4 regions of the Exiguobacterium sp. 17-1 genome follow, and region 3 is predicted to be linked to each of the others. Evidence: riboswitches for the same ligand, from Rfam matches in the RefSeq annotation. Region 3 holds a riboswitch; each other region holds the start of a gene.
What was found. Region 3 has a riboswitch for S-adenosylmethionine ahead of MUN34_RS00410 (alpha/beta hydrolase). Riboswitches for the same ligand answer to the same signal wherever they lie in the genome.

Region 1 (7,525 bases), 190 kb from region 3:
TCAGGACCACAGCTCCATTACATTCTCAGTCAAACACATGATGATTTCAAAAGTTAAAGGAGAATTCCGTGACTTTACCTTTGAGGTCAGCGGGGAAGCACACGATCTAGAAAATGCCTCTGCTGTCGTAACGATTCCGGTCGCTACAATCGACACGCGCAGCAACGATCGTGATACACATTTGAAATCAGCTGATTTCTTTGATGTCGAGCAGTATCCGAACATTACTTACCGTGTGACTTCGTTCAAAAAACACTCCGGTGATGAATACGAAGTGACCGGTGACTTGACGATTAAGGATGTCACGCGGACAGAAACGTTTAAGGTCGAGTATGAAGGCAGCGGTGTCGATCCTTGGGGCAATACCCGTTCCGGCTTTGAAGTCGATGGAAAAATCAAACGGGAAGACTACAATCTCACTTGGAACGTCGCCCTGGAAGCTGGCGGTGTCTTAGTCGGCAGTGACGTGAAGTTCCAATTACACCTCGAGTTCATTCACGGATAATTATCAAATAGAGATCATAGTATATGTAGGGGGAAATCAGATGACCGTTTCACTTTTTATCGATGTTGCATGTAAGACCGGGGAATCACCCGTGTACGACGCCAAAACAAAACGATTTTATTTCGTCGATATTCCGGGCAAACTTCTATTTTCATATGACTTAACGACAGAGGCTTTAAAACCTTACCAGTTACCAAGTCCCATCACATCGATCGCTTTGACGGATGCGCCGGATTTCCTTCGCGTCACGTCGGCACACGGTTTCGGAACGTTCGACTTAAAGGAAGGACACCTGTCCCTTGAAACCCAATTGACGCTTCCTGCTTCCGACCGGATGAACGATGGGAAACTCGATCCGTCGGGTCAGTATGTTGCCGGAAGCATCAATGAAGAAGACGGTGAAACAGCGTCGCTTTATCGCTTGCGTCATGACGGTTCAGTCGATGTCTTGCTTGAAAACTTAACGAACTCAAACGGACTCGTTTGGTCGGAAGACGGTAAGACGCTTTACCACATCGATACGCCGACGAAAAAGGTCTATGCTTTTGATTATGCGGCGGATCAACCGTTGACGAACCGTCGTGTTGCCATCGATTTAGAAGACGAGGATGGTTTCCCGGACGGCATGACAAAAGATCGGGACGGTCACGTCTTCATCGCCCATTATGCCGGGTCGTGCTTAACGCGTTGGAATCTTGAAACAGGTGAAAAACTCGCCCATGTCGAGTTCCCTGTCTCGAATCCGACATGCCCGATTTTGTATGAAGACCGTTTGCTCGTTACGACGGCCGCGGACGGCGACGACGCCGAACATGCCGGTGCCGTTTTCGAAGTCACGTATTGATGTTTAAGACTCCCTTTTGAGGGAGTTTTTTTGTGGACGCCTGTACTAAAACAGGCGATACTGAAAGAGAAGCGAATATTTTGACGAGGGAGTGTACCCGGATGCGTATTTCATCGATTGAACGGCTTCATCAACTGCAAACGACCCCGTCCTTTTTCCCGGTCAACTGTTACCTATTTGAAGAAGCAGACAGCCTTACCTTGATTGATACAGGAATCTCACTGAATGCCAAAGCCATCTATTCCGTCATCAAGTCTTTTGATAAACCGTTACAATCCATCATCTTGACCCACGCGCATGCCGATCATGTCGGTTCACTTGATTTTTTAGCGAGTGCCTTCCCGCTCGCTGAAGTATCCATCAGTTATCGGGATGCCGCCCTGCTCAGTGGCGACGAATCGTTACGCGAAGGCGAAACGACACCTCTTAAAGGCGGGATTCCGAAAAACATCAAGACCCGTCCTGATCGGTTACTCGAAAGCGGTCAACAGATCGGCAGTTTAAGTGTCATCTCTTCTCCAGGGCATACACCGGGATCGATTTCCCTTTGGCACGAAGGCAGCCGGACCTTGATTGCCGGTGACGCCTTCCAAACCCAAGGCGGTTTAGCCGTCTCGGGTGATACAAGATGGCAGTTTCCCTTCCCGTCCCTTGCGACGTGGGATAAGGAAGTGGCGCTTCAATCGGCGCATCAGTTAACGGAATTGACACCGGACGTCCTGGCGGTTGGTCACGGACCGCTCGTTGTCGCACCGAGCTTTGACATGCGTCAGGCCGTCGATCGGTTCGAACAGATCCTGTCCTCGAAAAAACGAAATGGTTATACTTGAACATCAGTCCGACCAAAAAATCCGGACAGCTTCCTGCTCCTCATTTCTTAATGAAGAGTAGAAGTTGTCCGGATTTTTTTTGTTGACTGTTCCCGCTGTTTACGGCATCTCGTATCGATACAAACGGGCTTCATACGGTGCTAATCGATTCCTATCAGACGTGTCATAATTCGTTAAAATCAGCTGTTCTTCCGGTAATCCGAACGTCGTCGTAACCGGTTCATCATGGACATTTAACACGATCCGCCAAACCAACCCGTCAAGGACCCGTTCATAGACATACAAGTACGGATCTTGAATCGCTAAATCACGATAAATGCCGTAAACCATGACCGGATGTGCTTTCCGTAAGTCAATTAATTTCCGGTAAAAGGCCAGTACGGAATCCGGATCCTGCTCTGCCGCTTCGACGTTGATTTCACGGTAGTTCGGATTGACCGTCATCCACGGTATCGAAACGGTAAAACCGGCTGCTTTATCCGTATTCCATTGCATCGGTGTCCTAGAGTTGTCACGTGCCCGTAACTGCATCGATGACAGAACCGTTCCGGGTGATTCGCCGGCCGCAATCCGCTCGGCGTATTGATTCCGAAACGCAACGTCCTGATAGGACTCCGGATCAGAAAAACGGATGCCGGTCATACCGATTTCTTCCCCTTGATAAATGTACGGGATGCCGGGTAACGTATGGAGCATCAACCCCAGCAACTTGGCACTTTCGACGCGATACCGTTCGCTTCCGAACCGCGTCACCTGACGCGTGTGGTCATGGTTGTTCAAAAACTGGGACGCGACGCCGCTTGGATAAAGTGCTTCATACCAGCGTTTTTGAATTTGTTTGAAACGTGGCAAATCCATCGTCTCCATATCATCTGCGACCTCAAAATGAAACAACGTCCGCAATTCCTTCCGTTCTTCACCGACGTACAGCAATCCGTCTTCCGGTCCGACGAACGGAATTTCACCGACCGTAAAGAGGTCCGTTCCCGCTAGGACTTCTTGGTGCATCTCCTGCAACAATTCGTGAATGCCCGGTTGGTTCCCTAAGTACGATAAATCCAAAGGATCCGCGACATCGTCATACGTCGCCCGTTTCTTGATCAGGTTGATGACGTCCATCCGGAAACCGTCGATGCCTTTATCCGCCCACCAGCGCATCATCGAATAAACAGCTTTTCGGACAGCCGGATGTTCCCAGTTCAAGTCCGGTTGCTCCGATGCAAACGAGTGGAAATAATACTGCTCGCGTGTCTCATCCCATGTCCACGGGCTCGGTGCAAAATACGACCGCCAGTTATTCGGAGGTGTTCCTTTTTCCCCGTCCTGCCAAATGTACCAATCGGCTTTCTCGTTCGTTCGACTGCTGCGGGATTCCTTAAACCACGCATGTTGATCACTTGTATGATTGACGACTAAATCAAGAATCAATTTCAGATTCCGTTCATGAGCTGCTGTAATCAACTCTTCCAAGTCGGACATCGTCCCCGCTTTTTCCATGATGGTATAGTAATCAGAAATATCGTACCCGTTATCAATATCGGGTGATGTATAACAGGGATTTAACCAGATGACATCGACACCAAGAGATGCGATGTAATCCAACTTTTCAATCACCCCGCGTAAATCGCCCATCCCATCTCCGTCCGAGTCCTTAAAACTGCGCCAATATACTTGATAGACAACAGCTTCTTTCCACCAGGTCCGATTCATCCCCATCATCTCCTTTATGATTCAATCGTATTCTAATTCAGTGTATCAAAAACATGAAAGACTTCGGTTCTTTTTACCAATTATCAGCAATTATTAAAAAACCCTTTTCTTTTTTCTGAAAATTCGTTATCCTTGACGACAATACCCAACAAGGAGGAAAACAGATGAAACATTTTGCCCCATCGATTGCGATTGATCGGTTACCTGCTCCGGTCTTCGCCGAGCTTGCTCAGCGGATCGGTGCCGTCAAAGCCGCCGGCCACGATGTCATCACGCTTGGTCAAGGAACGCCGGACCAAACCACGCCCGTACATATTTTGGACGCATTAAAAGAGGCCATCAATGACACCTCCAATCTGCAGTACCCTCCGTTTCGCGGTCATGATTTCCTCAAACAGGCCGTAGCCGATTTTTATCAGACGGAGTTCGGCGTGACGATTGATCCCGCTTCTGAGGTCGCCATTCTGCTCGGCAGTAAAGCCGGTATCGTCGCCTTACCGCAAACGATCGTCAATCCCGGTGAAGGTGTCATCGTTCCGGATCCCGGCTATCCGGATTACTTATCCGGTGCAGCACTTGCCGGTGCTTACCCGATCACGTTACCGCTCCTTGCGGAAAATGCTTTTTTACCTGACTACACGTTACTCGATACGACGGATGTCGAACGGGCCCGGATGCTGTTCCTCAACTACCCGAGCAATCCGACCGGCGCGACGGCGACGGCGGAAGCCTTTGAGCAGACCGTTGCCTTCGCTGACGCAAACGATATTTGTGTCGTCCATGATTTGGCGTACGGCGGCATCAGCTTTGACGGTCCGACTAGAAGTTTCCTCCAGACAGAAGGGGCGAAAGACGTCGGAATTGAACTGTTTTCGTTATCGAAACGCTTTAACATGTCCGGTTTCCGGATTGCCTTTGCGATTGGTAATCCGTCCGTCATCTCAAGTATCGAGACGTACCAGGAACATTTATACGTCAGTGCCTTCACACCAATCCAGCACGCAGCGACCGTTGCTCTCTCCAGTGATCAAACATGCGTCCGTGAACTCAGTGCTCTGTACGAAGCCCGTCGTGATGCCTTGTTCGGTAAGTTACAGGAGATTGGTTGGGAAGGACCGGTTCCGGGTGGTTCATTCTTCGTCTGGTTACCCGTCCCGTCCGGTTTTACCTCACAAAGCTTTACCGACCACCTGCTCGATAAAGCACACGTTGCTGTTACGCCCGGACATTTCTTCGGCGAATATGGCGAAGGTTATGTCCGGATCAGCCTGATTGCCGATGCCGAACGATTGGTCGAAGCTGCTGAACGAATCGGTCAATTGAATTTGTTTCGCCAGACCGTTGCGGAATAATTCTGAAAAAACGTTTGACAAATGGGAATGATTTCCGTTACAGTAAGTCCCAACAGCATAATTACTTATCGAGAGCGACCGAGGGATTAGGCCCAACGACGTCCGGCAACCACCTTTAAGGAACGGTGCCACATCCTACAGAATGTTTCATTCTGAGAGATAAGTTACGAAATCTTACACTTCGTCGCTTTTTTCTGGTTGCTCTTAACTGGAAAAAGGCGATTTTTTTGTATAGGGAGGAAACGACAGATGATTGAATTTAAAGGCATCACCAAACGGTTCGTTCGTGACCGGACACCGATTTTCGCATTACGCGATGTCAACTTAACGATTCAGCAAGGTGAAATCTTTGGCATCATCGGTGAGTCTGGTGCCGGAAAAAGTACATTACTCCGGTTGATTAATGGACTGGAGACGCCGACACAAGGAACGGTAAAAGTATCGGGCATCAAACTGTCCGACCTCTCAAAAGGCAGCTTACGCGAACTACGACTGAATATCGGGATGATCTTTCAACATTTCCAATTGATTCAATCGCGGAACGTTTCCGACAACATTGCGTTCGCCTTAAAAGCAGCCGGCGTTAAACGCAGTGATTTCCCAAGCCGGATCAAAGAACTCGTCGCCCTGGTCGGACTTGAAGGATTTGAGACGAATTTTCCGAGCCAGCTCAGCGGTGGTCAAAAGCAACGGGTCGGGATTGCCCGCGCCCTTGCCAATAATCCGAGTGTCCTGTTGTGTGATGAAGCAACGTCAGCTCTTGATCCGGTCACGACACTGCAAATCCTGGAACTGCTGAAAGACTTGAATGAACGACTCGGCCTGACAATCATCCTCATCACCCACGAGATTGATGTCGTCAAACAAATCTGCCACCGCGTTGCCGTCATGGCGCAAGGCGAAGTCGTCGAAGTCGCAAGTACATACGACTTATTCAGTCAGCCGACCCATGATGTCACGAAACATTATGTCGATACGGCACTTCAAATTGAATTACCGGAACGCATCTTACGGACGACACCCGGTAAAATCATTCGCCTGCAATTCACGGGTGAGAAGACCGGCGAAAGTACGTTATCGGAAGCAATCAAACAGTTTGATATCTCTGTCAGCATTCTCCACGGCAAGGTCGATTATATCCAAAACGTCGCCTTCGGAGTCCTGATCGTCAGCTTGACTGGTCCGACGCTTCACGTGAATAAGGCCCTGACATGGCTTGAAGAACAACTCCACACACTTGAGGTGATCCAGGATGTGGCTTGAACGAATCGAAACCATGTTACCGGATCTTACAAAAGCTTTAGCCGAGACGGCCCTGATGGTCGGGATTTCACTGGGCTTTGCCCTCGTCATCGGCATCCCGCTCGGAATTTTACTTTTCATCACGGACCGGGGACTGTTTTTCCAAAACGTCGCCGTTCGCAGCATCTTGGACTTTTTCGTTAATATCGTTCGTTCGTTACCGTTCATCATCTTGCTCGTCGCGCTGATTCCACTGACGCAATTGTTGCTCGACAATACGATTGGTCCGACAGCCGCTTCTGTCAGCTTAAGTGTTGCCGCCATTCCGTTCCTCGCCCGACTCGTCGAGACATCACTCCGTGAGATTCCACCGGGCTTGATCGAAGCTGCTGAGGCATGCGGCGCAACACCGTTTCGTATCATCATCAGCGCCCTGTTACCGGAAGCCCTTCCCGGAATCATCCAAGCGGTGACGTTGACGACAATCAGCCTGATCGGCTTTTCTGCCATGGCCGGCATCGTCGGCGGCGGCGGTGTCGGCGACCTCGCCATCCGCTTCGGTTATTACCGGTACGATAACGTCGTCATGATCGTGACGATCATCGTACTCGTCGTCATCGTCCAAAGTATTCAAGGACTCGGCAATCAACTTGCCCGCCGTGCTGATAAACGTTAACTACAAATAGAAAACCTTAAGGGAGAGAATGAAAATGAAAAAACGTTATGCCTTTTTAGCAACAGGATTACTGGGAGCCGGGATTCTTGCCGGCTGTGGCGACAGCAGTGCGAAAGAAGAAACCAAGTCGATTAAGATCGGTGCGACGAGCGGTCCTTACAGTGACATGGTCAAAGAAGCGATTCAGCCTGGTCTTGAAAAGAAAGGCTATAAAGTCGAAATCGTTGAATTCAGCGATTACATCCAGCCGAACATCGCGCTCGGCAGCGGCGACATCGACGCGAACTTGTTCCAACATTCGATCTATCTGAAGACGTTCGCGAAGGAAAAGAATCTCGATCTTAAAGGGCTGATCACTGTTCCGAC
Region 2 (7,525 bases), on a different contig from region 3:
TCTTTATCTGCCACGGTGGATGTATATTTATTGGCAAGAAGGACGTCACAATGAACGAGCTGTCTTTGACGTCTACTATCGGTCGAACCCGTTCGAAGGCGGATACGTCGTCTTCGCCGGACTCGAAAACATCATCGAATATGTCCAGACACTTCGTTTTACAGAAGAAGACATTACGTATCTCCAAAAAATGATCGGTTTCCCGGACGAGTTCAAAGATGAGTTGCGAAACTTTAAATTTTCCGGTTCCATCTCGAGCGTCAAAGAGGGCGAAATCGTTTTCCCGAACGAACCACTCGTTCGGATCGAGGCCCGGATTTTCGAAGCGAAATTATTGCAGACTGCGATTTTAAATATCGCCAACCACGAATCGTTGATTGCCACGAAATATGCGCGGATCCGTCAATCGGCACCGGGAGCAAAATTCCTTGAGGCCGGAGCGCGTCGTGCCCAAGGCATCGATGCTGCTTATTTTGGAACCCGTGCTTCGTACTTAGCTGGATTTGATGTTACGAGCCTTGCTTCGGCCGGACGAGACTTCGGTATTCCGTGCGGCGGAACGATGGAACATGCCGATATTCAATTCCATGATGATGAATTGACGGCGTTCCGGACATTCGCTGCCTACTATCCTGATCAGGCGACACTACTCGTCGACACGTATGACACGCTGAAAAGCGGTTTGCCGAATGCCATCATCGTCGCGAAGGAGCTCGAAGCAAAAGGGCATAAATTGCGCGGCATTCGGATTGATTCCGGCGATTTATCTTACTTATCCAAACGGGCGCGGACAATGCTCGACGAAGCCGGATTCCCCGATGTCGACATCGTCTTATCCGGTGATCTCGATGAATACGTCATCCAGGATTTACGGATTCAAGGTGCGCAGGCGAATACGTTCCTCGTCGGGACGCGTGGTATCACGGCATACGAACAACCTGCACTCGGCATGGTCTATAAGCTGGTCGCACGTGAAGTAGACGGTGAGCTCATTCCCGTCATCAAAGTCTCTTCTTCTAAAGCCAAAACGACGACGCCACACATCAAAGAAGTGTACCGGATTGTCGACCGTGTCACGAATAAGTTCAAAGGCGATTATGTAACGTTGCTCGACGAAGATCCGACTGATTTGGATTCAATCGACTTAATCGACGTCCGTGATCCGTCATTCCGAAACCGGATCGAGAACTTTAACGTCGAACGGTTGTTGACACCGATTTTCGTTGATGGTGAACTCATCTATTCCGTCCCGACCATTGAAGAAAGCCGCCAGTTCCACGAGCAGCAAATCGGCCGCCTGTGGGAAGAATACAAACGTCTCCGCCTGCCGGAAGTCTACGCCATCACCTTCAGCGACCGTCTCTGGAAACTGAAACTGGATATGATTCGCAACACACGGACTGCGAGCGGTCTCAAATAAATACCTGAAAATAAAAACAGCCTACTTCAGCTGAAGTGGGCTGTTTCATTTGGTGTAACTGTCATTTGGATTGCCGCTTGTTCCATTTGTTGACGAAAGTACCAAGCGAAACCAAGCGCACCTCCGATGAAAACGATATACGTAATCCGCTGACCGAACTCTGCCAAGGAATCCGCATAAAAAATACTGATTAAGTGGTCGCTTCCACTGACGAGAAGCAAACAGGCAATCAGGAGCGCTATACGATAAGCAAGTGTCGGACGGTCTGTTGGTTCAGCATGCCAATACGAGATGATGTAATGGGCAAGTAAGATGATGCCAATGATTCCTAATACTCCTATCAGTGCTTGCGGCATAATGAACGGTCCTCCTGTTTCTAATTTCTAACTCCATTTAAACATAGTTCACTAAAAAATCCTCCCTAAAACTTTCCCACCGTTTGCCCGGTCACGGTATACTGAAGAAAATCTGTTGTTCATTCAACAAGGAGGCGTTTTCTTGAAAACCTTTAAATTGTGCACCTTACGTATTCTAATGGATGAATCCGGTCGGGATACAACGATTCCCGTTGCGATCAAAGATGGACTGACTGTCAGCACGGATCAGACGGCACAGTGGGTCGCTGAAATTGTCGTCCTCGAAAATGATCAAACAATCATCGACGAGTTGTTCGCTAAAAATTTACGTGCCTTGATTGAAATTACGATTTCCCGACCTGATAATGATCCGGCTGCGATGATTGTGACACCACTTGAATCGACTCCCTTAAGTGAAGGGGTATCGTATCTGTTCAAAGGAAAGATGGTCATGATGAAAAATGACTTGTCGGAATCCATCTTACGTGAAGTCGTCGAAGACCATTTCACCGGTGAAGCCTTGATTCAAGAATACAAAGACCGCCGCTCCAAACGCGGTGCCCACATTACGAGTATCGCGAAAGAAACATTTAAACAGTACCTGCACGAAAATCCGACTCTTTCTTAAGGACGTTTCGTGTAATCTACGATATGATCCGCGACATTGATCCGGTCAATCTCATACCGATCGGAGAAACGAATATAGTTCGCACATGCATTCTTAAGTGGTGTCCGGTAACTAAAACTACCATCAATCGAGGATAATGCAGCTTTGATCGTATGCGAATGACAGACGATCAACAGGCGTTGTCCTCGATATTTTTCTGTCAGTTCTTCAATTGCCGAAAACACGCGATGTTGGATTTCCTGTTCGGTTTCAAGTCCCGGTACACGCTCCGTATCATTCGCTTGAACGGCTTCGTAGATTCCGGCGACAGGCTGTCCAGATGCAACGCCAAATTCCCGTTCAACCAACCGTTCATCCGTCTCCGTCACATCCAGTCCGATCGAACGTCCGATGATTTCTGCCGTCTCGACTGCCCGCGATAAGGGGCTCGAAATCAAGACGTCCCATTTTTCTTCTGCCAGGTAAGCAGCACTCATTCCAGCCTGCCACCGCCCAGTTTCATTAAGAGGGATGTCCTCCCGTCCTTGAATCCGCTCGTTTAAATTCCAATCCGTCTGACCATGACGCACTAAACAAATTTCTGTCATTTCACTGTCTCCTTCAAAAGAAATATCACTGATTGTATCATGTTTTCTTTTTTAATGAAGGGTCTCCCGGGGTGGCAAAGCCAGGACCTGACAGCTGAACGCTTCAATCCGTTCCAGCAACCGTTCGATTTTTAACGGATTTTCGGTTTGAGCAAAGCTCGCCAGTGAATGCGTGCCGTTCGGGAAGGAAAACAGCCGGACATCGGCTCCGACATCGGCTCCTTTTTCAACAAAATGTAGCGCTTGTGTAAAAGGGACAATCGGGTCTTTTTTTCCGTGCAATAACATGATCGGCGGTGAGTCCGCTGTCAGATGCGTTACCGGTGAAACACGTGTCATGAGTTCCCGCCATTCTTCCCGCCCTCCCCCATAAAACTTGATGTGGGCAATCCACGTTTGAATGAACTTGAACAGGAGAAAATTTGTCGGAGGATACAAGGCAATGACACCACTGATCAACGGGAGGCGTTCGGCTGTTTGTTCGCCGATGAATTCCATCGGGGCAAGTGCCGTCGTCAGCATTAACGCGGCACCGGCCGAGTCTCCCCACAACACCATTCGTCCCCGCATAATCCGTAAATCATCCGCTTCCTGATTTAAGAAACACAGCGCATCTCGAACATCTTCCAGATTATCCGGAAAATAGCTACCGTCCTCAAACAACCGATAATCGATGCTGCAAACTGCGATTCCGAGTTCCAAGAAACGTTCCACAATTGGTGTAAAGCAAAAGATATCATCCCGATTTCCTCTAACGAAGGCTCCCCCATGCGCATAAATCGCAACCGGGAAGGGACCATCACCCGGTGGATAATATAAATCCAACTTCAGTTCTTGTTCATTGACGGTTTTATACAAAGTCGTCCGGGGCGCGAGTTGGACTTCCGACAGCGGAAGGGCCGGTTCCGTCCAGCGCAATAAAGCACCGTAGTTGTTCCAGATACTCGCCCCGGCAGCAGCCGTCGTCAAGATCGCCGCTCCTCCCATCAGCCAAGCAGTTTCCCGTTTCACCTCATCACCTCCAAAGCTTACTCTTGATTTCTGATCTTATTAGTCTTCTACCCGATTTATTTAGAAGCCGAACGTCTTCCCCGACTGGTACTTGACGCTTCGTTTTGGATTCGTTATAGTGAAAAGGTTCAAATCGGAATAATTACGTTTTAATATTTTTTGGAGGTTTTATTCATATGAAAAAATTAATTTCTGCTTTCACGGTTGCCTTTGCCAGTGCTGCTGTCCTTGCCGCCTGCGGTTCTTCCGAATCCGATCAAGGTGCGACCAATCAAAAGCTTCGCGTCTATACATCGACGTTCGCTACTGCGGCCATCGCCAAGGAAATTGGCGGAACGGACATCGACGTCCAGATGATCGTACCTCCAGGGGCAGATCCGCATTCGTACGAACCGACGTCTAAACAACTGACGGAAATCGCACAAGGTGATCTGTTCCTCTTAACCGGGACGACGCTTGAGCCGTACTCGAAAAAAATCAAAGCCAGTCTTAAAGGCAACGATGTCCGCTTCGTCGAGACCAGCAAAGGAATCGAACTGCTGGAAGCGAATGCCACGCTTCATGAGCATGAAGGACATACCGGCGAACATGCGGAAGAAGGACATGATCACGGCAAATTTGACCCGCATGTCTGGCTCGATCCGAACAATGCCAAAGTGATGGCGCAATCGATTACGACGGCGCTCGCTAAAGAGGTACCTGATAAAAAAGCAGCGTTCGAGAAAAATCTCACCGCCTTCAATACCCAGGCAGATGATCTTGATCAAAACCTGCAACAGGCCGTTAATAAGGGATCGAAAAAAGAATTACTCGTCACACATGCGGCTTACGGATATTTAGCAGAACGCTACGGTTTCTCGCAATTACCGATTGCCGGTATCTCACCGTCGGACGAGCCTTCGCAAAAGCAACTGGCGGCGATCGTCAAGGAAGCTAAGTTACACGACTTGAAGTATATCGCTTTCGAAGAAACGGTTTCTCCGAAAGTCGCCCGTGTCATCCAACAGGAAATCGGAGCGGAAGCGATTACGATTCACAACCTCGAGTCCGTCACGAAAGAGCAGCAAAAGACTTCCTATTTTGACTTGATGAATGAAAATGTAGCGACACTCAAACAAGCACTGCAGTGAAGTAGTGTTGACATGCATTAAAAGATACGTTACGGTAGAAAACGTATTTCAGACAATTAAATGACTTCTTTTTATCGCGAGAGACGGAGGGACTGGCCCGATGATGTTTCGGCAGCGGACGATTAAATCGTACTGTGCCAAATCCAGCAAGCTGAGGCTTGAGAGATAAGAAGAGCGTCTTTTTCAGTAAAGACCTCCTTCTTTCTTGCGAAGGAGTCTTTTTTTGTACACGTAGAAAAGGAGTGATTTTATGAACGAGACGATTACACCGAACAAATGGGCACTTCTACCGTTGCTTGTCTTTTTAGTTCTTTTTATCGGTGCCGGAATTTTTTACAATGATTTTTACAAATTCCCGATTCTGATTGCTGCTTTGATTGCCTTGATTTTTGCGGCGGTCACAACAAAGGGCAGCATCAATCAAACCGTGGAACGGATTGCGACGGGGGCCGGAAATCCGGACATCATGATTATGGTCTTTATCTTCCTACTCGCCGGTGCCTTTTCTGGAACGGCAGATGCAATCGGCGCAATTGAAGCGACCGTCAATGCATCATTAACATTTTTACCCCCGTCCCTCTTGATGAGCGGACTGTTCATCATCGCCGCCTTCATCTCGATGGCGATGGGTACTTCCACCGGTACAATCGCAGCACTTGCACCGATTGCTCTCGGAATCCATGAAGCAACCGGTGTCAATGTCGCAATTGCCGCAGCAGCTGTCGTCGGTGGTGCAATGTTCGGCGATAACTTGTCGTTCATTTCCGATACAACGATTGCAGCGGTACGGACGCAAAAAACCAACATGCGCGATAAATTCCGAACCAACTTCATGATCGTCTTGCCGGCAGCAATCCTGACGGTCATCATCTTGGCTTTCGTCTCAGGTACAGGAGACGTCGTCGAAGCAAAAGCGTTTGAGTTTTATAAATTGATTCCGTATCTGTCTGTCATCGTCCTCGCCTTGTTTGGTGTCAACGTCATCCTCGTCTTAGTCGGCGGAACCGTTTTGACGGGAATCATCGGTATGATTGACGGAAGCTTCGGCTTAAGCGGCTTCGTCCTGTCGATGTCTGAAGGATTGATGGGGATGGCAGAAATTTCGATTTTGACGTTATTAATGGGCGGACTCGTCAGCCTAATCACCTTTAACGGCGGGATTGCTTACCTGAAAGAAACGCTGACGCGGAAAATCTCACAACGCCGCGGTGCGGAATTCAGTATGGCGGCACTCGTCAGTGCAACGAATCTCGCGACAGCGAACAATACGATTTCGATTCTTGTCGCCGGACCACTCGCTGCGGAAATCGCCGATACGTATGATATTGATCGGAAGAAATCCGCCAGTATTCTCGACATCTTCTCGTGCGGTATCCAAGGAATTATCCCTTACGGAGCCCAGTTGCTGATTGCAGCGGAATTAACGAAAACGGCTTCCCCGGAACTGATTCCCTATCTGTTTTATCCGTTCCTGCTTTTCGTTTGCGGATCTCTTGCCATCGTCTTCGGCTTCCCGCGTCGAAAAACAGCTGATGTGCGTAAAAAAAATGTTTCGTAAAAAATACAAGACCCGTCGCTTTTGCGACGGGTCTTGTATTGACTTATTTTTTCTGGTCTTGGCGGTTGAGAATGAAATACGCAATCGCCGGAAGCGGGAACTGAATTAGTCCAGCGCCTCCCCAAACCCACGGATTACGCCCAGTCTTCCGGGCACCGAGGAACAAGAATGTCGCTTGCGCCCCCAACAGTGCCGCGATACCGGCCCATACACCTTTTGGTACGTTTTTAACAGCTCGTTTCATACAAAATACACCTCTTTCCCTCTAGGGATTTACCCTCCTCTTTTCGCTTTCTAACCGGCTTTTTCCTCCCTTGAGCGTTGAAACGGACGTTCTTGCTTGTTCATGCTAAACTAAACGAGCAATTCCATATTCTCGTTTCATTAAAGGAGGAGTATACACATGCAATACGCAAAACTTTCAAATGGTGTCACAATTCCACAAATCGGATTCGGTGTCTGGCAAGTCGATGAAGAGACGGAAGCACCGGCTGCCGTCGCAGAAGCCATTCGTGTCGGTTACCGTCATATTGATACGGCTGCCGTTTACAAAAACGAACGTGGTGTTGCCAAAGGAATTAAAGAAAGCGGCGTGAACCGTGAAGATCTCTTCTTAACGTCTAAAGTATGGAACGATGATATTCGTGCCGGACGAACTAAAGAAGCCTTCGCAGAGTCACTGGAACGTCTTGAGACCGACTACCTTGATCTCTATCTGATCCACTGGCCGGTTGAAGGATATATCGAAGCCTGGAAAGCCATGGTTGAGCTTTACGAAGCCGGAAAGATTAAAGCAATCGGTGTATCGAACTTTAAAGAACATCACCTTGATACA
Region 3 (7,525 bases):
GTCACAAATCTCACGGATGACACCCATCTCATGGGTAATCAGTAAAATCGTGATGCCGTATTCCTGATTAATCTGTTTCAACAGGCGTAATATGTGTTGCGTCGTCTGGGGATCGAGGGCGGATGTCGCCTCGTCACACAACAGGACCGACGGCTGGGTCGCGAGTGCCCGGGCGATTCCGACCCGTTGTTTCTGTCCGCCCGATAACTGATCCGGATAATGATCGGCCTTATCTGCCAAATCGACGAAGTCCAGTAGTTCGCTGACCCGCCGGTTGACTTCCTCTTTTTTGACACCTTTTAAGACAAGCGGTTTTGCGACATTCGCAAACACTGTATTCGAATCCAGCAGGTTGAAATGCTGAAAGATCATTCCGATATGTTGTTTTGCCTCCCGCAGCTGCTTCGCCGAGAGGGTTGTCAAATCTTGTCCATCGACCGTCACGCTGCCGGATGTCGGCCGTTCGAGCAGGTTGACGCATCGTAATAAGGAACTTTTCCCGGCTCCGCTGAAACCGATGACACCAAAGATTTCGCCTTTTCGGATTTCGAGATCCACTCCGTTCAACGCAGCGATCGATTGGTCATTTGTTTCATAGATTTTTTTTACATTTTTGAATGTAATCACCACTTTTTCCCCCTTCAAAATACAAAAAAGGTCTCTTCTTAAGAAACAAGAAGAGACCTGGATCCGCACAATGGCAGAATCCACTCGACTCATCTCTCAGACAATTGTCTGATGGAATTGGCACAGTGCTCATAATGAGTCTGTTGCCGAGGTTTCGTAGGGCCAGTCCCTCCACCTCTCTGGATAAGTGTTGCGGTATGAAATTCGTATGTGTGTTGTTGCCGGTTGAACTTATGTCGTAAAACTAATTTTTACACTACAGAAAGATCTTTTAAAGGTCAACCATATTTTCAAAAATAAACCATATGACCCATATCGATTGTTGTACCGGGACAAACCGGATTCTTGCATAAATTTTGATGCCATTAAAGAGAGTTTGACAATTCATTTCCGTCAATGCTATTATCTTCTCAATGATTAATCCGACAATTCCTATACGATATATCAAGAGTGGACGAGAGACCTGGCTCTAGGACTCCACGGCAACCTGCTACTATGCAAGGTGCTCCGACCAGCAAAGCGGCTGCTTTGGATGATACACACGAGAAACTCGTTTGCGTCCAAAGCCAAACGGGTTTTTATTTTTGAAATGGAGGACGAGATGATGAGTATGGTTTATCCTGTTATACCGGGTGCAGAAGCCTTTTCCTTAGGACGCGGATCCGTCGGCATTTTGCTCTGTCATGGTTTTAACGCAACACCGCAAAGTGTTCGGGCTGTAGGAGAACAGTTCGCAGAACATGGCTTCTCCGTCTATGCGCCTCGCCTGCACGGTCACGGGACGGATGTACGGGAATTCGAAACGACGATGGCAGACGACTGGAAACAGAGCTTACGTGACGGCTTCGAACAATTGGCCGCACGGTGTGAATCAATCTTCATCGTCGGACAATCGATGGGCGCGACACTTGCCCTGTCGCTCGCCGCTGAAGGTCTCCCGGTCGCAGGAATCATCACCATCAACGCCGCCTTGGCTGTCCCTGCTTACGAAGCCTTGTCGTTCACCGATTGTCCGGTCTATCTTCCGGAAAGTGTCCCTGATATCAAACAATCGGCTTTTGAAATCATCTATGATCTTGTCCCCGCCGTCTGCGCTTCAGAACTGTTGCGACTCATCGATGAGACGCGACCACACTTAGCAACGATTCAAATTCCGACACTTATTTTATATTCTGCCGAGGATCACGTCGTCCCGCCAACCTGTTCGGATTATTTGTACCGGACGATTGGCACAGCGGATAAACGCAGTTATTGTCTGCTTGACTCGTACCATGTTGCGACACTCGATTATGATCAAAAGACAATTGTTCGGGAAACCTTACGATTCGTCGAGCAGTTCAGCCAGTTGACACGGACCGGTTGATATAAAAAAAAGCGAACGATTCTTTGGCCTCACTGCCAGGAATCGTTCGCTTTTTCAAATCGGATATGCTCAATTCTGCTGTTGTTTTTTCCATTCCTGTAACGGTTGTGGTTTGCCCGGTACTTGATGACAATGGCGGCAACGTGGTTCATAGGATTCAGACGCCCCGACCAAAATGATTGGATCATTGTAGTTTGCGGGTTTCCCGTCAATCAATCGTTGTGTCCGCGATGCCGGATCTCCGCACGACAGACAAATCGCCTGTAATTTCGTCACGAATTCTGCACGTGCCAACAATTCGGGCATCTTGCCGAATGGCTCCGCCCGAAAGTCTTGATCGAGTCCTGCACAAATGACGCGTTTGCCATCTTGAGCCAGTGCTTCGATGACCGCGACGATTTCGTCGTCAAAGAATTGAACTTCGTCAATGGCGACGATTTGTGTTTCTTCCGCCACTGCTGCATAGACATCACGACTCGTCGCCATCGGAATCGCGATGACGGAATTGCCGACGTGCGACACGACATGCTCCTCGTGGTACCGGTCATCGATTGCCGGCTTGAACACCTGAACCGGTAACTTTCCATACTGTGCCCGTCTGACACGACGGATCAGTTCTTCTGATTTGCCGGAAAACATGCTTCCACAAATCACTTCAATCCAACCATATTGATTGATCACATGCATCATCGTAAACACCGTCCTCTAAATTAGTCACTTTAACGAGTATAGCCCGAATCTAAATTGAGAAAAAGGATTGACTTCTAAAAATCAAAAACCCGTGCCAAATTCCCCACTTTCTTCATCTTCTCATTTCAACTGGTATGTATTTCCTGTACACTGAAAGAGAAGTTTCTTTGAAGGAAGGTGACTCCGATTCATCATATATTACATGAAGTCCTCCACCAATATGGAGCGTTCGGACTCGCCGTTCTGCTGGCCGGCGGAATCGTTGGTCTTCCTGTTCCGGACGAGACATTACTCGTCATGTCAGGATTCTGGATGCACCATGGTGATTTACCGCTTGCCGGAACGATTCTTGCTGCCTATGCCGGCAGCTGTATCGGTATGACAATCAGCTATGTCCTCGGTCTAAAGCTCGGAATGCCATTATTGCATCGAATGGCTCCGAAGTTACGGATTTCTGAAAAACATATTTTCAAAGCGGAAGCCGGATTTTTACGTTACGGAAAAACCGTCCTCATTATCGGTTATTACATACCCGGACTCCGTCAACTCTCTGCTTTTTTTGCCGGTGTCTCGAAAATGCCGTTCCGGATTTTCGTTACTTATGCTTATACCGGTGCTTTAATTTGGATCAGCATCTTTTTAGGGGCAGGTTATTTCCTGGGTCGTCATTTTTCCTTCAGTCTGCTCATGGAACATTTTGCAAATAATCCGGATACACTCCCGTATCTGATTGGTGCTGCCGGTGGAATCGGACTCTCTTTCGTCTTAAGAACGTATCTGGCGTACCGTACTAAGTTCTGTCTATACAAAAACAGCCTGCTCCAGTGATGGAGACAGGCTGTTTTTTAATACTGAAGTCGCAATTACTTGCGGCCGTATTTTTTGTTGAAGCGATCGACACGACCGTCTGCAGCGTTGAACTTTTGACGACCAGTGTAGAATGGGTGCGAGTCCGAAGACACATCCACACGGATGAGTGGGTACTCGTTTCCATCTTCCCAAGTGATTGTCTCGTTCGAAGAACGTGTAGAACCAGTCAAGAATTTGTACTCAGTAGTTGAGTCCATAAATACAACTTTGTTGTAGTTTGGGTGAATTCCTTGTTTCATGGTTGTTTTCTCTCCTTCCGCCCTGGTTCATTTGCTGAGCCAGAGTAAGTTACCTTCCTATACTAAACGATTTTTTCACGACCCGCAATACCTATTTTCAAGTCGTTGTGTCGGTTTTCGTCACACGCGGTTTAACAGGCGCGCGCCGGACGGGTTTCTTCTTTTCTTTATTCAGTTCAACAAAAAATTCTTCGTTATTTTTCGTGTCCCGAATCTTGCGTAAGAAGCTGTCGACAAACTCATTTGACTCGTTCATCGTCCGGCGGATCGTCCACAGGGCGTCGAGTTGATCTTTCGGTAACAACAACTCTTCTTTCCGTGTTCCTGATTTCCGGATATCGATGGCCGGGAAGATCCGGCGCTCGGATAACTTGCGGTCTAGATGCAGTTCCATGTTGCCGGTTCCTTTAAACTCTTCATAGATGACATCATCCATCCGGGAACCGGTCTCGACGAGGGCTGTCGCGAGAATCGTCAGGCTGCCACCGTGTTCGATGTTCCGGGCGGCTCCGAAAAAGCGTTTTGGTTTATGGAAAGCGGCCGGATCGATCCCTCCGGACAACGTTCGTCCGCTTTGCGGAACCGTTAAGTTGTAAGCACGTGTCAAACGTGTAATCGAATCCATCAAGATAACGACATCTTTTTTATGTTCGACGAGACGCATCGCCCGCTCAAGGACAAGCTCCGAAATCCGGACGTGGTTGTCCGGTGTTTCGTCAAACGTCGAACTGACGACATCCGCTCCCGGAACAGACCGCTCGATGTCCGTCACTTCCTCCGGGCGCTCATCAATCAATAGAATGATCAATTCGACATCGGGGTGATTCACTTGAATCGAATTCGCGATTTCTTTTAATAGAGAAGTCTTACCGGCTTTAGGCGGTGCGACGATCAAACCGCGTTGGCCAAACCCGACCGGCGCAATCATATCCATCACCCGGACCGACAAATGACGCGGTTCTGTTTCAAGTCGCATCAGGCGATCCGGATAAATCGGCGTCAATGCCGGGAAGAACAGACGATTCCGTGCCGTGTCCGGCGCTTCTCCATTGACTGCTTCCACACTTAAAAGACCTTGGAACCGTTCATTCTCTTTTGGCGGTCGGACCTTTCCAGTCACGACGTCTCCGTTACGGAGATTAAAGCGGCGGATTTGTGAAGCGGCGATATAGATATCTTCAGAGGATTGCGAATAGTTGATAGGACGAAGGAAGCCGAAGCCGCCATCATTTTGCATCTGTGGGTTTCCGGGAATAACTTCGAGTACCCCCTCGAGGAAATAAAGACCGGTGGATTCTGCTTGCGCTTTAAGAATTTTGAACATCAATTCGCGCTTACGAGCCTCACGGTACTGTGGTACGTTTTTTGTTTTTGCGATTTCATATAAATCTTTTAATGTCAGGTTGCTTAATTGAGCAAGTGTATAGGAACGTTCTGGTTTGTCAGTTTTCTCAGTTGGCATGTGCATTCACCTATTCTTCGTATAAATTCAGGAGCAAAGGATTTCATCTTCATGGTGCAAATTCATGGTGCAAAGGATCTTGGTGTATATTCTTCGTGAATTAAAGGTATCACATTTCATCCATTTCGTCGTGATTTAAGAAATGGGAATTTCTTCTTTGTAATATTCGAGTATATTATTGCAGTTATGTTACAAAAACGTCATGTTTTGTAGCGGAACTGAAAAAACGTTTTCATGTATCCGCATGCTAAGATAATCGTGCAGAGAAAAACTTACACAGTTGTAAGGTGCACTGCTTAAACAAACACTTAATGAGATACATCATATAACTCGGTTTTCAAAACTACTTTAAAATGACATGGAGGATTTCACATATGAAACGTTTTCTAGCATCGGTCGCGACAGCAGCATTAGTGGTTTCAGGATTTGCATCAGTGGGAACAGATAAGGTTGAGGCAGCTTCTACAGTAACGAAAGTCAAGATCACAGATAGCGGATTACGTGTTCGTACGGCTCCTTCTACTAAAGCAAGCATCGTCGGTAAAGTAAACGCAGGCCAAACATTTACATACAAAGGTAAATCAGGCAGCTGGACTAAAATTTCGTACGGTGGCAAAACACGTTATGTATCTACACAGTATACGAAAACATACAAGTCTTCTACTTCAACGGCTAAAAAATCAACAACTTCATCTTCAACACGTACACGCCTTCTAAGCGAAGCAGCTAAACATAAAGGAACTCCTTATGTATGGGGCGGAACGACAACTCGTGGATTTGACTGCTCTGGTTTCACAAGCTACGTCTACAAAAAAGCAGCAGGCAAAACATTGCCACGTACGTCTTCTTCACAATATTCTTCTTCTAGAAAAGTAAGTGTCTCAAACGTTCAACCTGGAGATCTTGTTTTCTTCTCACACGGTAGCGGCATTCAACACGTCGGTATGGCGACAAGCAAATCAAGCATGGTCAACTCAGAAACAGGTGGCGTCAAGTACTCAAGCTTCAAATCAGGTTACTGGGGTTCACGCCTTGTCGGCGCGGGTTCATACCTATAATTTAACGAACCAAGCGGTTGAGCATCGGCTCGATCGCTTTTTTTCTACCCTATTATACAAGGAGGACATATCATGAACGTATTAATCACCGGGGCTTCTGCCGGAATCGGGCGCGAACTTGCCTATCTGCATGCTGATCAAGGGCATCATCTGTTACTGGTCGGCCGAAATGTCGAACAACTTTTCGAAACAAAACACTTTGTTGAACAACGAGGCGGCTCTGCCGTCGTTCTTCCGTATGATATCGGGCAATCCCTTCAAATCAAAGCCCTGTTACGTGCGACAGAACACACTCCCGTTGATGTTTTGATCAATAACGCCGGTTTTGGTCTTTATGGTGAATTTATCGAAACGGATTTATCACGCGAATTGAACATGATTGACGTCAACATCCGGGCGCTGACTCATCTGACGAAAGCTTTTGCCCGACGGATGAAAGTTCAAGGGAGTGGACGGATTATTCAGATCGCTTCGACTTCCTCTTTCCATGGCGGTCCTTTCATGAGCGTCTATTATGCGACAAAAGCTTACGTGCTCAGTTTTTCGGAAGCCTTGGCAGATGAGCTCGCACCTTACAATATTCAGGTGACAGCCGTTTGTCCGGGTGCCACGCATACTGATTTTGCCACGACAGCGGATCTCGCGACATCCGGGCTGTTTAAACGACCAGGAATCATGGATGCCAAAACAACTGCTCAACTTTCCTTCACGGGATACATGAAGGGAAAAACGCTTGTCATTCCCGGTCGCAGTAATGCAGTGTATGTCTTTATGACACGCTTCTTCTCGCGACGCAAACTCGTTCAGATGACACACCAGTTGCAAGCTCCGACACACAGTCTTTAATTCAGATTTTGTCATTTCCATTCGAGTGGCCTTTTATAAATCCGATATCAGAGCTTGACTCATAAGTCACACCAAAATCAATTCTCGTGACGAATGTTTCCTACATCCTCGCTTTCCACGGGCGGGAGGCAAGCCGCGGCAGCTCGCATTAATATGCAATCTGCCGGGTCTTCCCTATCCCTGACGGAAGCACTAATCGCGCTTCCTTTTCCCGTAGGAGTCGAGAATGTATGTCTCCGTTCTACAGGAATCAAATAGCCGATGATCCTTCTCACGGGATCATCGGCTATTTCTATGCTCATTTACGACAGTTTGGTGAGTAATTGAGATACCTCATACAAATGCTCTTATTTCTTGTACAAAAAGAAAA
Region 4 (7,525 bases), on a different contig from region 3:
AAAACCAAAGTTTTTGGACCTTACCCGGCGGTGGTCTCAACACCGATGAAACATTCGAACAGGCGGTCGTTCGGGAAGTCGCGGAAGAAGTTCGTCTGACAGTCCGTGTCATCCGACCGTTGTATACGAAAACCGATTCGTCCGGAAAAGAAGTCTGCTTCCTCGTCAAACGTGTCGATGCAACGATTCCTTTACTCGGCCACGATCCGGAACGACCACTTGATCAACAAGTCCTATCCGGGATTGACTGGCATCCTCTTGCTGAGATGAAAGAGGATATACAAGTTGCCGAAGTATTGGCTGCTTTGAACAAGACACCGTCTCTCCTTTTGTAAATGAAAAATTAACCAAGTGAAATGAAACTGTCCTGTTATGTTTACATCCTCTTCATAATCAACTGATTAAATGAGAAAGTAGCAAGATAACAAACAACTTGGGGGAATTTATCATGAAACGAACACTTATCGTCGGTCTATCCGCAGCTGTCCTGTCATCGAGTCTGATTCCAACATTCGCTGATGCCCATACATCACGTGCAGCACGCGATATCAAGAAAGTCGAGTTTCTATCGATGGATGCACCAAGCACCGTCAATCAAATGGTCAAAACGTATACGGAAGCCAAGGTCAAAGTCACGTATCAAAACGGCAAAACCGAAATCAAACCGCTCGATTACAACCAATTGTTCTTATCACAAGATAAAATCGTCGAGAATAAAGGCGCGATGATTGCTGCCGGAACACCGATTGACGTCAATGGAGATCCGATCATCGACCGCAGCATCCCGGACAAGCCGGAAGCCTTCGTCTCGGATGCACCGGACTCAAACAGTCTGCTTGAAGTCCACGGGAAAAAGTATATGGTCTCCCACTTCGAGTACGATTCAATCGACAATGCAGGGAATGAGGTCAAAGGACTGCCCGCTTCGATGACATTGACAGAAGTCGTGCAGGATAAAAAGACTGGGAAACTGGCTGTCAAGAAAGCAAGCAAAATCGACTTCAAGAACGTCAACGGTCTCTGGACACCATGTAACGGTTCGACGACACCATGGGGGACGCATCTCGGTTCGGAAGAATATGAGCCGGATGCACGGGCATTTGAATCCGATCCAGCCTCTTCCGCTTATAAAGAAGTCAACGCTTTCGCCGAACGATACTTTGGGACAAAAGAAAAAGCAAATCCTTATTTCTACGGTTTCACACCGGAAATCTCTGTCGACCGCAAAGGAAAATCATCGGTCGTCAAGCACTACAGCACCGGTCGTTTCTCACACGAGATGATGCAAATTCTTCCTGACCAAAAAACGGCCATCTTCGGAGATGACGGCAATAATACGATGATGTTCATGTACGTCGCCGATAAAAAGAAAGACTTCTCACAAGGAACGCTGTATGCTGCCAAGTTCAATCAAACGAAAGCAACAGAAGGCGGCGCCGGGGATCTCGAATGGATCAAACTCGGCCATGCATCCGATAAAGAAGTGAAGCGCTTAATCGACAAAGGAACCAAGTTTAGTGACATCTTTGAGACCGCTGACGTTCCAACGCCCGGCTTTAAAGCAGTCAAGACGGCCGCCAGCAAAAAGGTCGAATATCTGAAGTTAAAACCAGGCAAGGAAAAAGAAGCGGCCTTCCTCGAATCCCGTCGTTACGGCGCGTTACTCGGGGCAACGTCAGAGTTCAACAAGATGGAAGGGATTACCGTCAATGCGGAGGACAAAAAAGCTTATATCGCGCTTTCGTATGTTTCCGGTAGTACGGAAAAACAAGACGGTGCCGTTCAGGACGATATTCAGCTGGAAAAACGCGAATCCGGTGCGACGTTTGAAATCGACCTCGGTCGTGCAAAAGGTATCGACAGCCGTTATGTCCCGACGAATATGCAGGCCCTCGTCATCGGTGAGGATTTAGCGAAGCCGGATGCCTACGGCAACACAGCGAATCCGAATCTTGTTTCAAATCCGGATAACCTGGCCTATTCTGCAACATCAAACACACTCTTCATCGGTGAAGACAGCTCGTTGCATACAAACAACTTCGTCTGGGCATACAACTTAAAGACGAAAAAACTGTCACGAATTCTCTCTGTTCCGGTTGGTGCGGAAGCGACAGGACTCCGGTCACTCGATCGTGTCGGCGGATACAGCTATCTGCTCAGCAACTACCAGCATCCGGGTGAAGGACTCAACGGCAAGCAGATTACAGCCGTTGATCCGAAGAAACTGGAGCAAGCGATGCAAGACGGCATCGGCATTCAAAAAACAGGCGGTGTCGGTTACTTGTCCGGTCTCCCGACAGGTCAGAAATCGTATTCTCACCGTTAAATCGCATAAGAGCTTAGCAAAAAGCAGGCAGTGGATGTTTTAATCCGCTCCCTGCTTTTTTAGTCTTGCGATTCAAGACGGTTTTTCGATTATGTGCGCATCTGACCGGCTTCCTGCTCCACACGTCGGAGCAATTCCTGCACGATTTTTTCTGTTTCCCGTTCGCCGCCAAGTGACAACAGGCTTCGTCCGACGAAATTAGCGCCTTCGTTTTTCCCGGTATAAATCAGCTGACAGCTTGTTTCGTCAAGCCGCTTTAAGGTAAATGTCATCTCGAGCTTAAAGATTTTAGCAAGCGTAAAACCAATCGTATTTTGCTTAAAATCCGGTTGATTCGTATAGGCAAGATCCGTCACGATATACGTCTCTAATCGATTCCCCTGCATATACGTTTGCCGGTACGTCGAGCCGACGACACCCGGTTTCCGTTCAATCACCTCGTGCTGGACGACACCCGGAATCAGACGTTGTAACCGATCATGATCAAAGATATGCCAGGCTTTCTCGATTGGAACATCCAATCTCTTTTCTTCGTGCCACGTTACCATCCGAACCCCTCCCTTTACTGAAAAATACCCTGATGTGTGCAGTTCTAACTTCAAACTACACACATACAGGGTATTCGGCTTGCTTGGATTGGTTAGTGATGGTTATTTCACAGTTTGAAGTTCCAGTGCGGCTCCGAGGAACTTCGCCAGTTCGAGCATCCCGAACTTACCGGCAGCCGCTTCCGCATCTGAATTGTAGTTCGTATTCGTATTGACGTCATACGTATAAATGGTTCCGTTCGCATCCTTGATGAATTCGATCCCGGCGACCGCAATCTGGTTCGCCTGCAGGAATGCTTCATACTTTTGAATGATTGGATCATCAAATCCATCGACGATTTTAAACTTCATCGGTGTTTGCGGGGCCTCTTCACCGACCGGGCAGAACAAATCGTCAATGACACACGCATCTGCCGGGCACAGTTCAAATCCTTCTGACGTGTCGACCTGAACAGCATAAACGAACTTTCCGCCGACGAATTCACAGCGTGTGATATACGGTTCCGGTGCTTGGATATATTCTTGAATCAACGTGATCCCGTCGACCGGTTCATCAAACGTCGGACCGTCGAGATACGTCTCGAGTGCTTCAATCGAGTGGAACAACTGAACGCCGAGTCCTTTTCCGGCACGGTTATGTTTTGTGATGAACGAAGATACGCCAATATTTTTCGCCGCTTCGACAATCTGATCACGTCCGACGGCAGCCGTCGTCTTCGGAACCCGGATCCCGGCTTTTCGAAGAGCCGTATACTGATTGATTTTACTCACTTCAAGACGTAAGGCACGGGTCCCGTTAAAGACGGTCCGACCATGTTCTTCAAGCCAAGCAAGTACACCTTCTGTCAGTTCCGGTGCGTAGCGGTGCCCGCGCGTATGCGAAGATGCACTCATCCGGCTGTAAAAGACGCCTTCCGGTGGAAGTTCATCAAGCGGAACTTGCCCTTCGTCGAGATGCCACTGTTCATATGGCAACTCCAGTTCTTCGAGTCGTTTAATTAAATGGTCCGTCCATTCTTGGTTTTCGTGTAAGATATGAATTTTTGTCATTTGGTTTGACCTACCTTTCGTTTTTCTTCGACAAGCGGCATGACGTCGCGCGCGAAGCGTTCCATCTCTTCCAGTTGTGGTGAAAATTGAAGTAATAATAAGGAGACACCCACCTGCTCAAACGCAAGAATCCGTTCGGCAATCTGTTCCGGTGTTCCAATCAAATCAGGACGGAGTCCGCGGTTCGAGACCGAATAATCGTTCCGTTTCACCTGCTGTTCGAGTTGTGATTTGCTGACGAAGTCGTCGTACCCGGCGTATCCGGCACTGTCTTCCTTGACGTCCGTAATTCGTTGCCATTCTTGAATGGCCTCTTCTTCCGTATCCCGGCAGATGATATAGGCAGCCAGTCCAAAACTTTCAAGCGGCGGTTGCCCAGTTGCTTGTCGACGCGCCTTCATATCCTCAATCTTGACGGACACTTCTTCCACCGTTCCCCCGTGCATGACATAGGCGTCACAATGATTGACGATGGTCTGTTTCCCGGCTTCACTTTCCCCGCCTGCGTACAACTTGATGCCCGGTCGTTGAACCGGTTTCGGATGCAGTTGTGTCTGCTCGAGCGTATAATAGTTCCCGTCGAAGCTGTACGGCGAAGCATCTGCCCATAATCCTTTCATGATCGTGACAAACTCTTCCGTCCGCGCGTAGCGTTCGTCGTGGGCCGTGAAGATGCCATTGTATTGCCGCGCTTCTTCTTCCCACCAGGCAGAGACGACGTTCAGTGTAAAGCGCCCGTTGCTGAGTTGATCGATGTTTGCTGCCATCTTCGCGGTCGTCGCCGGATTATGGAACCCCGGACGGACAGCTGTCATGATTTCGAGACGCTCCGTCGTCGCGGCAATCGCCGCTGCCGTCGTCCAGGCTTCAAGACTTGGTGCCTCGAGTCCTTTGATGTCATTTAAATTCAACTCCGCAATCAGTGTCGTCGAAAAACCGATTCGTTCTGCCGTTTGCGCGACCTGTTTCGCATAGTCGAACGTCGCCGGCATCTGTTCGTCCTCGACATTTCGTAACCACCCGCCAAAAATCGGTAACCAAAATCCATACTCCATCCGTTATGTCCCCCTTATAAAAAAAATCGCTCTTCTCGAAAATCGAAAAGAGCGACGGATTAATCATGTCTGCTCTTATCTGTAAAGGGATTGCCCCCTTTAGGAAGTAGCACCTTCCGCTGCGCGCGGGGTTGCTGAAGTGTCTTCGGGCCATTCCCTCGACTTCTCTTGATAAGAATTATTGGAATTATCGTACACTTTTTAGCAGAGTAAAGCAACCATTAAACCTTGTTTTCCAATCGGAATTAAAAACAGCAATAAAAAAAGGATGAGAGCTGGGCTCTCATCCTCGTTGTCTTAATATGGGGCAACAAACGTCGACTCTTCGACAGGTGCTTCTTCACCGCGGATGCGGTCATAGAATTTTGCAAGCGTGACGCTGAAATATGGGCCAACCCACAAGAAGGCGATTCCGATGGTAATCAAACCGAGCAGGAACCAACCAATGAATGAGAGGACGAGCATGAACGCTTCCATCTTATGTCCGTCCATCATTTGGCGCGAACGTGTAATCGCATCCAAAATTCCGATTGAAGGTTCATCTCGTAAAATATAAAACGTCATTAGATACGAAAATGACTTGATGATACCCGGGATGATAAATAGTAAGAACCATAAACCAAGGAAAATACTTTGGACAATCGAAAGACCGACTGCCTTTAAGAAAATTTTGTATGGCTCAAATAAATCAACGATTTTTGCCTGTTCTTTCCGAGCGACAGACATCGCAAGCCATGTCCAACCAATCGCAAGTGGAAGTAAGAGAATGTTCAGTAAGAAACCGATGAAATCAATCGCTTGAATATCTTCATTCGCATCAGAAGAAAACATCGTTGGAATACTTTGAATGATGAGAAACAGTAAAAACATAAGTGCCATGAAGACCCAGCGACCACTGAGCGCTTCACGGGCGGATAATTTTAATTCTTTAATCATGGAGATCCTCCTCAAAATAAGTTCTATCTCTATTTACGGCTAATTAAGAGAGGAGTTTCATCTTTTTCAGGATTTTCCTGTTTTCAACTGATTTAAGCGTGCTTTTTCAAGTTGGCGCTGGCACGCCGTATATAAAGAACGTCGTCCATCCAGTCGTTCCATCGCAAACGGAATATCGTGTTTTTTCGCCTGCGCGATGACGTGTGCTGAAGCAGCGTGGGACACACGGCTCGTGATGACGACGATCGCATCGGTCTTTTTCGCGAGACCGGCAATCTTTTTCGCTGATTGGGCGTCTCCCGACAGATGAATCAGTTCGATACCCGTTTCCGCGAAAAATGTCCGATAGACCGGTGCTTGCTGTTCATTACCGACGATGACGAGTCGCATGCCGACGAATGACGCAAAATCGAGAGGCTTCTTATCAAGGAAGTCGATTGGCTGCCCTGGTACGGATGTCGTGACGAGTGGTGCCATCGCTTGAGATTTCTTTTCACGAATCCGGCGTGTTTTCTGTTCCTGTTTTACTTTCGACTTTCGTTTCATTTGCTTCAGGTAACGGCCAGATTTTTTGACGGCTGATCCTTGAGTCGATTCAACTGACGAAGGCACTGGTGCTGTTGGATCGTTTGACGTCTCTAACAGCTGTACTGTCGGCTCTTGATATTGGAACGCATACTTCCAGGCAATCGTCAGTGTTTCCGGACGACTTTTCCACATGACGAGATCGACGAGCTGCCCTTCTTTTAAATGGAAGAAGCGCATGTCTTCAACCGGTGTCGCATAGTAAAAGGGTTTACCCGTCTCATCCTTTAATGGTCCTTCGACCGTCGATTCAATGATGCCATGATTTTTAACGATACATCTTTCAAAAACGATTCGTTCGGCCAGTGGCTTCATCTGGTCGGTCGCGACAACGGCCATCACTTCTAGTGTCGTCCGGCGTGCATCTTGCTGTACGACTTGGACACGGATTTCCATTCCATGTTCGAGGTTCCATTGCCGGATTTCTGTTTCCGAGATATGACTGTTCGGCCATTCCCGTAAAGAACCACCTTTTAGTTCACGCACAAACGTATAGGCGTAACGTTGTTCGATGACAGGAGTGATTTTCACCGGCGGAACGACAGGTTGCTCGAATGATACGTCTTCTTTTGGTTCGCTCCACGCGATGTCTGGTTTTACGGAATGTGTATAGTAACGCGATAACTGCACCCATTCATCGATTCCTCGGATTTCCTCGAGCAGTAAGTCCCATTCTTCCACCGTTTCGACTACTTGCATTTTACCGGCGACTAGCGTCTTCGCCCGTTCCACGATTTGTTGCATCATCTTCAACAACCCCTTTGCTTTTTTTCAACTATAGCAAGGGGCTGTCGGTTAGGTTGCTCAAAAAAAGACCGGGTTATTTTTTGTATATGGTTAGGATTTTATCAAAATTAGGCGAGAATACTCCCACTTCTAAACGAAGTGAAAGTGGGAGATGAATCGCCAGACTGTCTTTCGGGTATATTCTCTTTGAAGGAGGTGAAAAATGGTGTTGAAGCACAAGGCTTACAAATTCAGAATCTACCCCACAAAAGCGCAGGAAATCCTGATCGCGAAGACCA

Region 1: it holds a riboswitch for S-adenosylmethionine, as region 3 does, so the genes downstream of both, MUN34_RS01245 (methionine ABC transporter ATP-binding protein) here and MUN34_RS00410 (alpha/beta hydrolase) in region 3, are expected to answer to the same signal.
Region 2: it holds a riboswitch for S-adenosylmethionine, as region 3 does, so the genes downstream of both, MUN34_RS12760 (Na+/H+ antiporter NhaC family protein) here and MUN34_RS00410 (alpha/beta hydrolase) in region 3, are expected to answer to the same signal.
Region 4: it holds a riboswitch for S-adenosylmethionine, as region 3 does, so the genes downstream of both, MUN34_RS13465 (LLM class flavin-dependent oxidoreductase) here and MUN34_RS00410 (alpha/beta hydrolase) in region 3, are expected to answer to the same signal.

Annotation. Positions count from the first base shown of each region.
Region 1 is NZ_JALIGJ010000001.1:260,878-268,402, reverse strand. Features, by position in the region: gene MUN34_RS01270 (YceI family protein) at 1-505, shown strand, start outside; gene MUN34_RS01265 (SMP-30/gluconolactonase/LRE family protein) at 546-1,349, shown strand; gene MUN34_RS01260 (MBL fold metallo-hydrolase) at 1,451-2,179, shown strand; gene MUN34_RS01255 (alpha-glucosidase) at 2,279-3,889, opposite strand; gene MUN34_RS01250 (aminotransferase class I/II-fold pyridoxal phosphate-dependent enzyme) at 4,054-5,241, shown strand; SAM riboswitch class I at 5,304-5,407, shown strand; gene MUN34_RS01245 (methionine ABC transporter ATP-binding protein) at 5,491-6,504, shown strand; gene MUN34_RS01240 (methionine ABC transporter permease) at 6,494-7,159, shown strand; gene MUN34_RS01235 (MetQ/NlpA family ABC transporter substrate-binding protein) at 7,194-7,525, shown strand, end outside.
Region 2 is NZ_JALIGJ010000005.1:10,560-18,084, forward strand. Features, by position in the region: gene MUN34_RS12730 (nicotinate phosphoribosyltransferase) at 1-1,420, shown strand, start outside; gene MUN34_RS12735 (hypothetical protein) at 1,447-1,776, opposite strand; gene MUN34_RS12740 (YwpF-like family protein) at 1,919-2,404, shown strand; gene MUN34_RS12745 (histidine phosphatase family protein) at 2,401-2,991, opposite strand; gene MUN34_RS12750 (alpha/beta hydrolase) at 3,043-4,002, opposite strand; gene MUN34_RS12755 (metal ABC transporter solute-binding protein, Zn/Mn family) at 4,179-5,132, shown strand; SAM riboswitch class I at 5,201-5,304, shown strand; gene MUN34_RS12760 (Na+/H+ antiporter NhaC family protein) at 5,383-6,690, shown strand; gene MUN34_RS12765 (hypothetical protein) at 6,734-6,934, opposite strand; gene MUN34_RS12770 (aldo/keto reductase) at 7,094-7,525, shown strand, end outside.
Region 3 is NZ_JALIGJ010000001.1:66,527-74,051, reverse strand. Features, by position in the region: gene MUN34_RS00415 (methionine ABC transporter ATP-binding protein) at 1-627, opposite strand, end outside; SAM riboswitch class I at 714-817, opposite strand; SAM riboswitch class I at 1,066-1,169, shown strand; gene MUN34_RS00410 (alpha/beta hydrolase) at 1,232-1,990, shown strand; gene MUN34_RS00405 (thymidine kinase) at 2,060-2,680, opposite strand; gene MUN34_RS00400 (DedA family protein) at 2,858-3,508, shown strand; gene MUN34_RS00395 (type B 50S ribosomal protein L31) at 3,544-3,789, opposite strand; gene rho (transcription termination factor Rho) at 3,887-5,251, opposite strand; gene MUN34_RS00385 (C40 family peptidase) at 5,626-6,309, shown strand; gene MUN34_RS00380 (SDR family NAD(P)-dependent oxidoreductase) at 6,382-7,155, shown strand.
Region 4 is NZ_JALIGJ010000005.1:154,496-162,020, forward strand. Features, by position in the region: gene MUN34_RS13445 (NUDIX domain-containing protein) at 1-335, shown strand, start outside; gene MUN34_RS13450 (PhoX family protein) at 449-2,326, shown strand; gene MUN34_RS13455 (SRPBCC family protein) at 2,416-2,874, opposite strand; gene MUN34_RS13460 (ATP-grasp domain-containing protein) at 2,977-3,924, opposite strand; gene MUN34_RS13465 (LLM class flavin-dependent oxidoreductase) at 3,921-4,979, opposite strand; SAM riboswitch class I at 5,052-5,157, opposite strand; gene MUN34_RS13470 (DUF975 family protein) at 5,277-5,915, opposite strand; gene MUN34_RS13475 (DUF2325 domain-containing protein) at 5,982-7,247, opposite strand; gene tnpB (IS200/IS605 family element RNA-guided endonuclease TnpB) at 7,453-7,525, shown strand, end outside.